DNA from 3 places in the Enterococcus sp. AZ128 genome. Region 2 is predicted to be linked to each of the others. Evidence: predicted binding sites of a transcription regulator. Region 2 holds the regulator's gene; each other region holds the start of a gene.
What was found. Region 2 encodes NrdR, which represses ribonucleotide reductase genes. Its sites were predicted from a motif close to ACACNATATATNGTGT; they were not measured.

Region 1 (2,212 bases), on a different contig from region 2:
TAGGATCTGCTGCAGCTGGCGTCCGCTTGTTTCGTTTTCAGCTAATGCAATCATGCAACCGCCACGGCCGCCGCCGGTTAATTTAGCACCTAATGCTTGATTTTCTAACGCTGTTTCAATCAAGTGATCTAAGTGGCGGTTACTGGTACCTAATAACCGTAATAACCCTTGAGCCTGATTCATACAATCGCCTAAAATATGCGGACGATTTTGTAAAATCGCTTGCTGGGCTTGGCTGGTCAGTTTCCCTAAAGTACGCATTTGTTTGTTGGTTTCATAAGGCCGCATCTCCATCAGCTTCGCAATATCTTTGACTGCTTTGCGCGTCTGTCCCTTAATCCCCGTATCAGCAACAACTAAAAAAGCATCCATATTTAATTGGAAAGGTTGGAAGCCGATTCCCTTTTGATAAAGGATTGGTTCAGTTCCGCTGATAGTTGTCGCATCTATGCCGCTGGGATTTCCATGAGCAACGGCTTCCGCTTGATTGACAAAATGCAAGACCTTTTCTTGCGTTGCGGGTTCTTCCATCCAATCAAAGACAGCCCGCGTTATAGCGACAGCGACTGCCGCACTAGAGCCCATTCCGCGTTCTGCTGGAATAGAACTTTCTATTTTTAAATAAAATGGTTCTGGAATTTTAAAATGTTTCACTAAATACCAAAGGAGGACCGTAACATTTCGCATCGTGTTTGGCGCTTCTGAAAGCGGTCCGTGGAAGAAGCTGGATTCGATCCAGGATTCTAATTTATTTGCGCGGATCGTTGCTTGGATACCTGTCCCAGAAAAAGGAAAGGCAATCGCTGGTTCTCCGTAGACAACCGAGTGTTCTCCCATTAATATGATCTTTCCGCTGGCATAACCCGTGCCAATCGATTTCATTAAAAAAACCCCTATTTCGTTTTAGAGTAATTATTTTTCAAAAAGAAAAATAAACTTGATTACCAACGCAGGTCACTACTGTCTAGTAATGATTCTAAAGCAATTGTTTTTCTAGCGAAAGCAATACGTTTTTTATAGTCCACCTGAATAAACAGGGGCTGATTTTTTACTCAATAGCGACTATTCATTTAAGTCTCTTTCCATTTTACTCAGAGAAGGACGACAAGTAAACGAAACCATTGAAAAGAGTTTGAAAATCAACGATTTTTTAAACATTCCTTAGAATAAAGAAAGGAATTTTATAATAGGTATTTCATTTGACGGCACAAGATATTGGGGGTATATTAAATAAGTTGAAAAATACGCACTATATTTTGTATGAAGCGAGTTGGAGGTTTATGAGCGTGATCGTATTAGCAGGAACTATTGGAGCAGGAAAATCAAGTTTGACCGCGATGTTATCAGAGCATTTAGGCAGTCAGGCTTTTTATGAATCTATTGATGATAATGAGGTATTGCCGCTGTTTTATGCTGATCCAGAGCAATATGCATTCTTATTACAGATTTATTTTTTAAATAAACGTTTTGACAGTATCAAAAAGGCGATGCAAGATGACAACAATGTTTTGGATCGTTCAATCTATGAAGATTCTTTATTATTTCATTTGAATGCTGACCTTGGCCGAGCAACAGAGACAGAAGTGAAGGTCTATGATGAATTGTTGGCGAACATGATGCAGGAATTGCCTTATGCTGCCCACAAAAAGCACCCAGATTTGTTGGTACACATTCGTGTTTCCTTTGAGACGATGATGGAACGTATTCAAAAACGCGGCAGAGAATATGAACAATTAGAATTCGACCCAACTTTGTATGACTACTATAAAGAATTAAACGGCCGATACGACCAATGGTATGAGGATTACAATGAAAGTCCTAAGATCCAAATCGATGGTGATCGTTTGAACTTTGTTGATAACGCGGAGGCGCGGGATGAAGTGATTCGTTTGATTGATGAAAAAATCTTAGAAGTCCAAAGTGTTCCTGCTGAATAATCGTTAAGGACCTGTGACAAAAGTCTTGTCACAGGTCCTTTTTCCGAACAAACGGTGTGTCAGAAGTAGCTTCTTCTTCGCAGGCTACGTATACAGTTACTGCTAAGTTTCACTAAGCAGAGCTAGCATTCGGAAATAAGCCGAAATTTCTTGAAGCTGACCACTTCTGTCACAACCTCTTTTGTTTAGTCGTTTATAGGTATCCAAACGATTAAGAACTGTCTAAAAAAACGCGCAAGAAGAAAGGGACGTACATTTCTTCTTGCGCGTTTTTA
Region 2 (2,212 bases):
AGGGAGTAAGTTACGTCCAATCAGTTCTTCCAAAAGTCTGACCTCTGTATTCGTCTCAAATCCGCCTTTTTCACGCTTAATTGCACGTAAGAAAGTAACAGGTGCAATTTTTTTGCTTTGTGCAATAATTTCTAATTCTTGCGGAGAAAAACTGCCAGTTACCATTAAACCGTCTGTAATTATTTCTTTAGACGAAGAGGAAACGTTTGGTCTTTTTTCTTTGTTGATCAACTGACGTAAATAATTAAAATTCAAACCGGCTTTTTCACCAGCAGCCGCTTTGGCTATAAATTCAGCTAAATCTAGTTCATTCACTCCATACAGTGTTTGGAATGTTTGGATTTTTTCTCGCTCATCAACACTCAAAATCAAATTGAATCGTTTCAACTGTTGACTAAATAAGGTCCAATCAAAATCCGTATGAATAGAGAAATCTTCTTGCGTCTGTTCCAAAATCTCTGATTGACTACTAAAAGATTTCTCATCCAGTCGATAGACCTCACGAAAACGTTTCGTAATGTTTTTGGCTTTTTTTCTATTAAACAGCTTAGGTTTAAAACGTTCAACTAAGCGCTCAAAACGACGTCGCCCAATTTTTTCCATCAATAAATAAGCCATCAAAGGATCTTGAAAAAATTTTTCTGGATTAAGTGGCAAACGCAATTGATAGATCAAGCTCATACCAAGCTCATCATCTATTTTTTCATAGGTTTCTAATAAACCGATACCTTCAAGATGTTCCCGTGCTTTCACTAAATTCATCAAACCAGTATCTACTGCCGCCAACAAATCCGTATGCATCAAGCTAGGGCTTGTGCCTTCAATTGTGACATCACTCGTCAAAGTCAGATACAAACTTAACGCTGTACTTCCGATGATCGGTTGATATAAATATAGTAAAGCATCTTGTTTACTTTGGTCAAATTGTGGCTCACCATAGACCATATAAAAGGTGCTGGGTTTTAGTTCTTCTGCCACTAAAAATGCCCCCTACTCTTCATCCGTTGACTTGGCTTTGTCAACGATCTCCTGTAATTCTTTCAAGAACACGGACATATCTTTGAACTGCCGATAAACACTCGCAAAACGAATATAGGCGATTTCATCAACTTCCATCAAGTCTTCCATGACAAATTCTCCCACTTGACTTGTCGGAACTTCATTTTCTCCCATACTGCGTACACGATTTTCTACGTGATCCACGATTTGTTCCATTTGCTCCATTGCCACTGGACGCTTTTCAGCAGAACGAATAAGCCCGCGTAAAATTTTATCACGGTTAAATTCTTCACGATCTCCGTTGCGTTTTACAACTAATAAAGGGGCTGCTTCGATGCGTTCAAAAGTTGTAAAACGGAACCCGCAGCTTTCGCATTCTCTTCGACGGCGAATCGCTCGCCCGTCATCGGTTTGTCGGCTATCAATTACTCGAGAATTATTATGATTACATCTTGGACAACGCATAATTTCACCTACACTTTCTTAATATTGAATAAGATCACTGACTAAACATGAAATCTATTTTGTTATATAGAATAGTTTTTTAAAAACAAAAATTTGTCGAAAGAAAAATTTTTTTTTTTATATAACAAGAGTTTACCATAACCAGCTCGCTAAAAAAAGCGTCGTAATACTACGACGCTGAAATCTTTAAGAAACAAATTTTTTATCCTGTAACCAATTAAGAACTTGTTGACGCGTTGTTTCTTGTGAACGGCAATTATCAATAACGATATCCGCCCGCATTTTCTTTTCTTCTAAAGAGAGCTGGCTATTGATACGTTCCAAAGCACCATCTTTTGACAAAGCATTTCTTGCCATCAAACGCTTTAATTGAATTTCTGGTGTAACATAAACCACTGCTACTTTATCCATCATCGCTTCATAATTTCCCTCGTATAACAATGGAACATCTACAATGACTAAGTCGCTCTTTTTTTTAGCGACTTCAACTTGTCGTTCAATCTCACTTCGAATAAATGGTTCTAGTGTTTCATTTAACAATGCTCTCTTTTGTTCATTCTGAAAAATAATATCGCCCAGTTTTTTTCGGTTTAATTGACCGTCTTTTTCAATAATCGCTGAACCAAATACCTTTTCCAAAACCTTCAATCCTTCAGTTCCAGGTTCCACTACTTTTCGCGCAACGATATCCCCATCTACAACAGCAAAGCCTTCCGCTTTGAAAAAATCCACAACTGTTGACTTTCCA
Region 3 (2,212 bases), 720 kb from region 2:
GATCTGCAGACGCTCTTCCAATAATGACCAGAATTTGTCTTTATTGCCGCCAGACTCTAACGCGATTCGCGGTAAGTTCAAAGTAACAACGCCAAGGTTCATCCGACCGGCATTGACTTCTTCGCCTTGCTCATTTTTCCAGCCTTGTAAGAATGAACGGCAGCCCATAGGCACTTTGAAACTCCCTGTTAGTTCGATCAATTTATCGTAGTTCAAGATATCCGGATACATCCGTTTTGTCGCACATTCCAAAGCCAATTCTTTAATGTCGTAGTTGGGATCGTTTGGTTCTAAGTTCGTCCCGCGACGCAAAGTAAAGATGAGTTTAGGGAAGATGGCTGTACGTTTTTCACTACCTAATCCTTCGATGCGAATCTGTAAGATCGCTTTTTGAATTTCGCGTTCAAACCAATCTGTTCCCAGACCGAAGCCTAGCGAAGTGAATGGTGTTTGCCCGTTTGAAGTAAATAAGGTATTGATCTCATATTCCAAACTTTGCATGGCATCGTAAATATCTTTGCGTGTTTTTTGTTTTGCAAAAGCTTTCTGTTTCTCAGGAGTTTCGATCCATTCTTCAGCGTCTTTTAAGTGTTTGTCGTAATTTAGGCGCGCAAAAGGAGCTAACAGCTCATCAGTACGGTCTGCTGAACAGCCGCCATATTGGCTGGATGCCACGTTGGCAATGATTTGAGAGATTTGAGCAGTTGCTGTTTGGATTGATTTAGGACTTTCGACTTCCGCATTCCCGATTTTGAAGCCGTTGTTCAACATGCCTTTGAAGTCAATCAAACAGCAGTTAGTCATCGGTGTATAGGGATGATAGTCCAAATCGTGATAATGGATATCGCCTTTTTGGTGAGCATTCGCCACGTGAGGCGGCAGCATTTTTAAACCGATCGATTTACCGACGATCCCAGCCGTCAAATCACGTTGTGTGTTAAAGACATCACTATCTTTGTTCGCATTTTCATTAACGACAGTTTGATCCTTATTGATCAATTTGCCGATGGTAAAGTTGATATCGGTTGCTTTGCTGCGTTGGAAATCACGATGTGTCCGGTAATTGATATATTCCTCAGCCAATTCATATTCGTTGTGTTCTAATAAGATATGTTCCACAATGTTTTGGATTTCATAGATTTTGATATCACTAGTAAAACGCTCTGAAATTTCTCCATCTACTCGTTCAACAATTGACTGGATGCGTTCATGAGCCAGTGGGTCAACGGATCCTTTGATTTTTGTTTCTGCTTTGATTAAGGCATCATAAATTTTTTGATCATCAAATGCTGTGTGACGACCATCACGTTTTACGACCTTAATATTTTTTAGCGACGGCTGATATTCGTTGATCAACGAATCTTTTGTGTGGATTTCCATCATTGCAAGCACTCCATTTCCTTTAAAGTTCATTATCAATCATATAGTATTTCTTACGCAGTTGCAACGATATATGGTATAAATTTTTGGGTAAAAAAAAAAACACACCATATATAGTGTGTTTGTTTACTGAAAGATAAAAGAAAGCTGATAAGGACAAGCTTCCAAATAAGATAAAATAACTGAAAAATATTTTTCCGAAAAAGTGAAGAAATTGTAAGATTATTGAAGGACGTTTCACATAAGAATCCACCTCAAATATGATACCATAAAAGAAAAAAATTAGATGTTACAAATAGATTTCAGTCTGATACTTTTAGCTTAATTTTTTTGTTTTTTACGTATGAATTGAATGAAATGGAACAGAACTAAAGGATAAAGGCTGAAGGGCATGGTATGCTTGCCTGAATCAATTTAGTTTTCAACTTAAAAATAATTCCTCTAAATTAGAGCTAGGAGGGTAACCAATGGAAAAAATCATCAATGTCCAACATCTTAGTAAAAGTTACGGTACACGAAATAATAAAGTGAGTGTTTTAAATGATTTGAATTTTACGGTAGAAAAGGGCGAGTTTGTTGGCATCATGGGACCGAGCGGGGCTGGTAAAACGACCTTAATGAATATTTTGTCGACGATTTTATTACCAACAATGGGCTCCGTCAAGATCGCTGGAGCGGATATCACACAGATGCGGGAGAGTCGATTGACGGATTTCCGGCGAGAAAAACTAGGGTTTATCTTTCAAGATTTTAATTTGATCGATAGCTTGACCGTTAAGGACAATATTATCTTGCCACTGACGGTTAGTAAGCTTTCAAATGATGAGATTGA

Region 1: the regulator NrdR is predicted to act here: its motif matches at 1,247-1,262, upstream of IGI38_RS19500 (deoxynucleoside kinase).
Region 3: the regulator NrdR is predicted to act here: its motif matches at 1,485-1,500, upstream of nrdD (anaerobic ribonucleoside-triphosphate reductase).

What each region holds. Positions count from the first base shown of each region.
Region 1 is NZ_JBIORZ010000003.1:146,846-149,057, reverse strand. Features, by position in the region: gene mvk (mevalonate kinase) at 1-882, opposite strand, end outside; gene IGI38_RS19500 (deoxynucleoside kinase) at 1,281-1,937, shown strand.
Region 2 is NZ_JBIORZ010000001.1:1,044,497-1,046,708, reverse strand. Features, by position in the region: gene IGI38_RS05145 (DnaD domain protein) at 1-978, opposite strand, end outside; gene nrdR (transcriptional regulator NrdR) at 991-1,464, opposite strand; gene coaE (dephospho-CoA kinase) at 1,651-2,212, opposite strand, start outside.
Region 3 is NZ_JBIORZ010000001.1:320,088-322,299, forward strand. Features, by position in the region: gene nrdD (anaerobic ribonucleoside-triphosphate reductase) at 1-1,383, opposite strand, end outside; gene IGI38_RS01440 (ABC transporter ATP-binding protein) at 1,848-2,212, shown strand, end outside.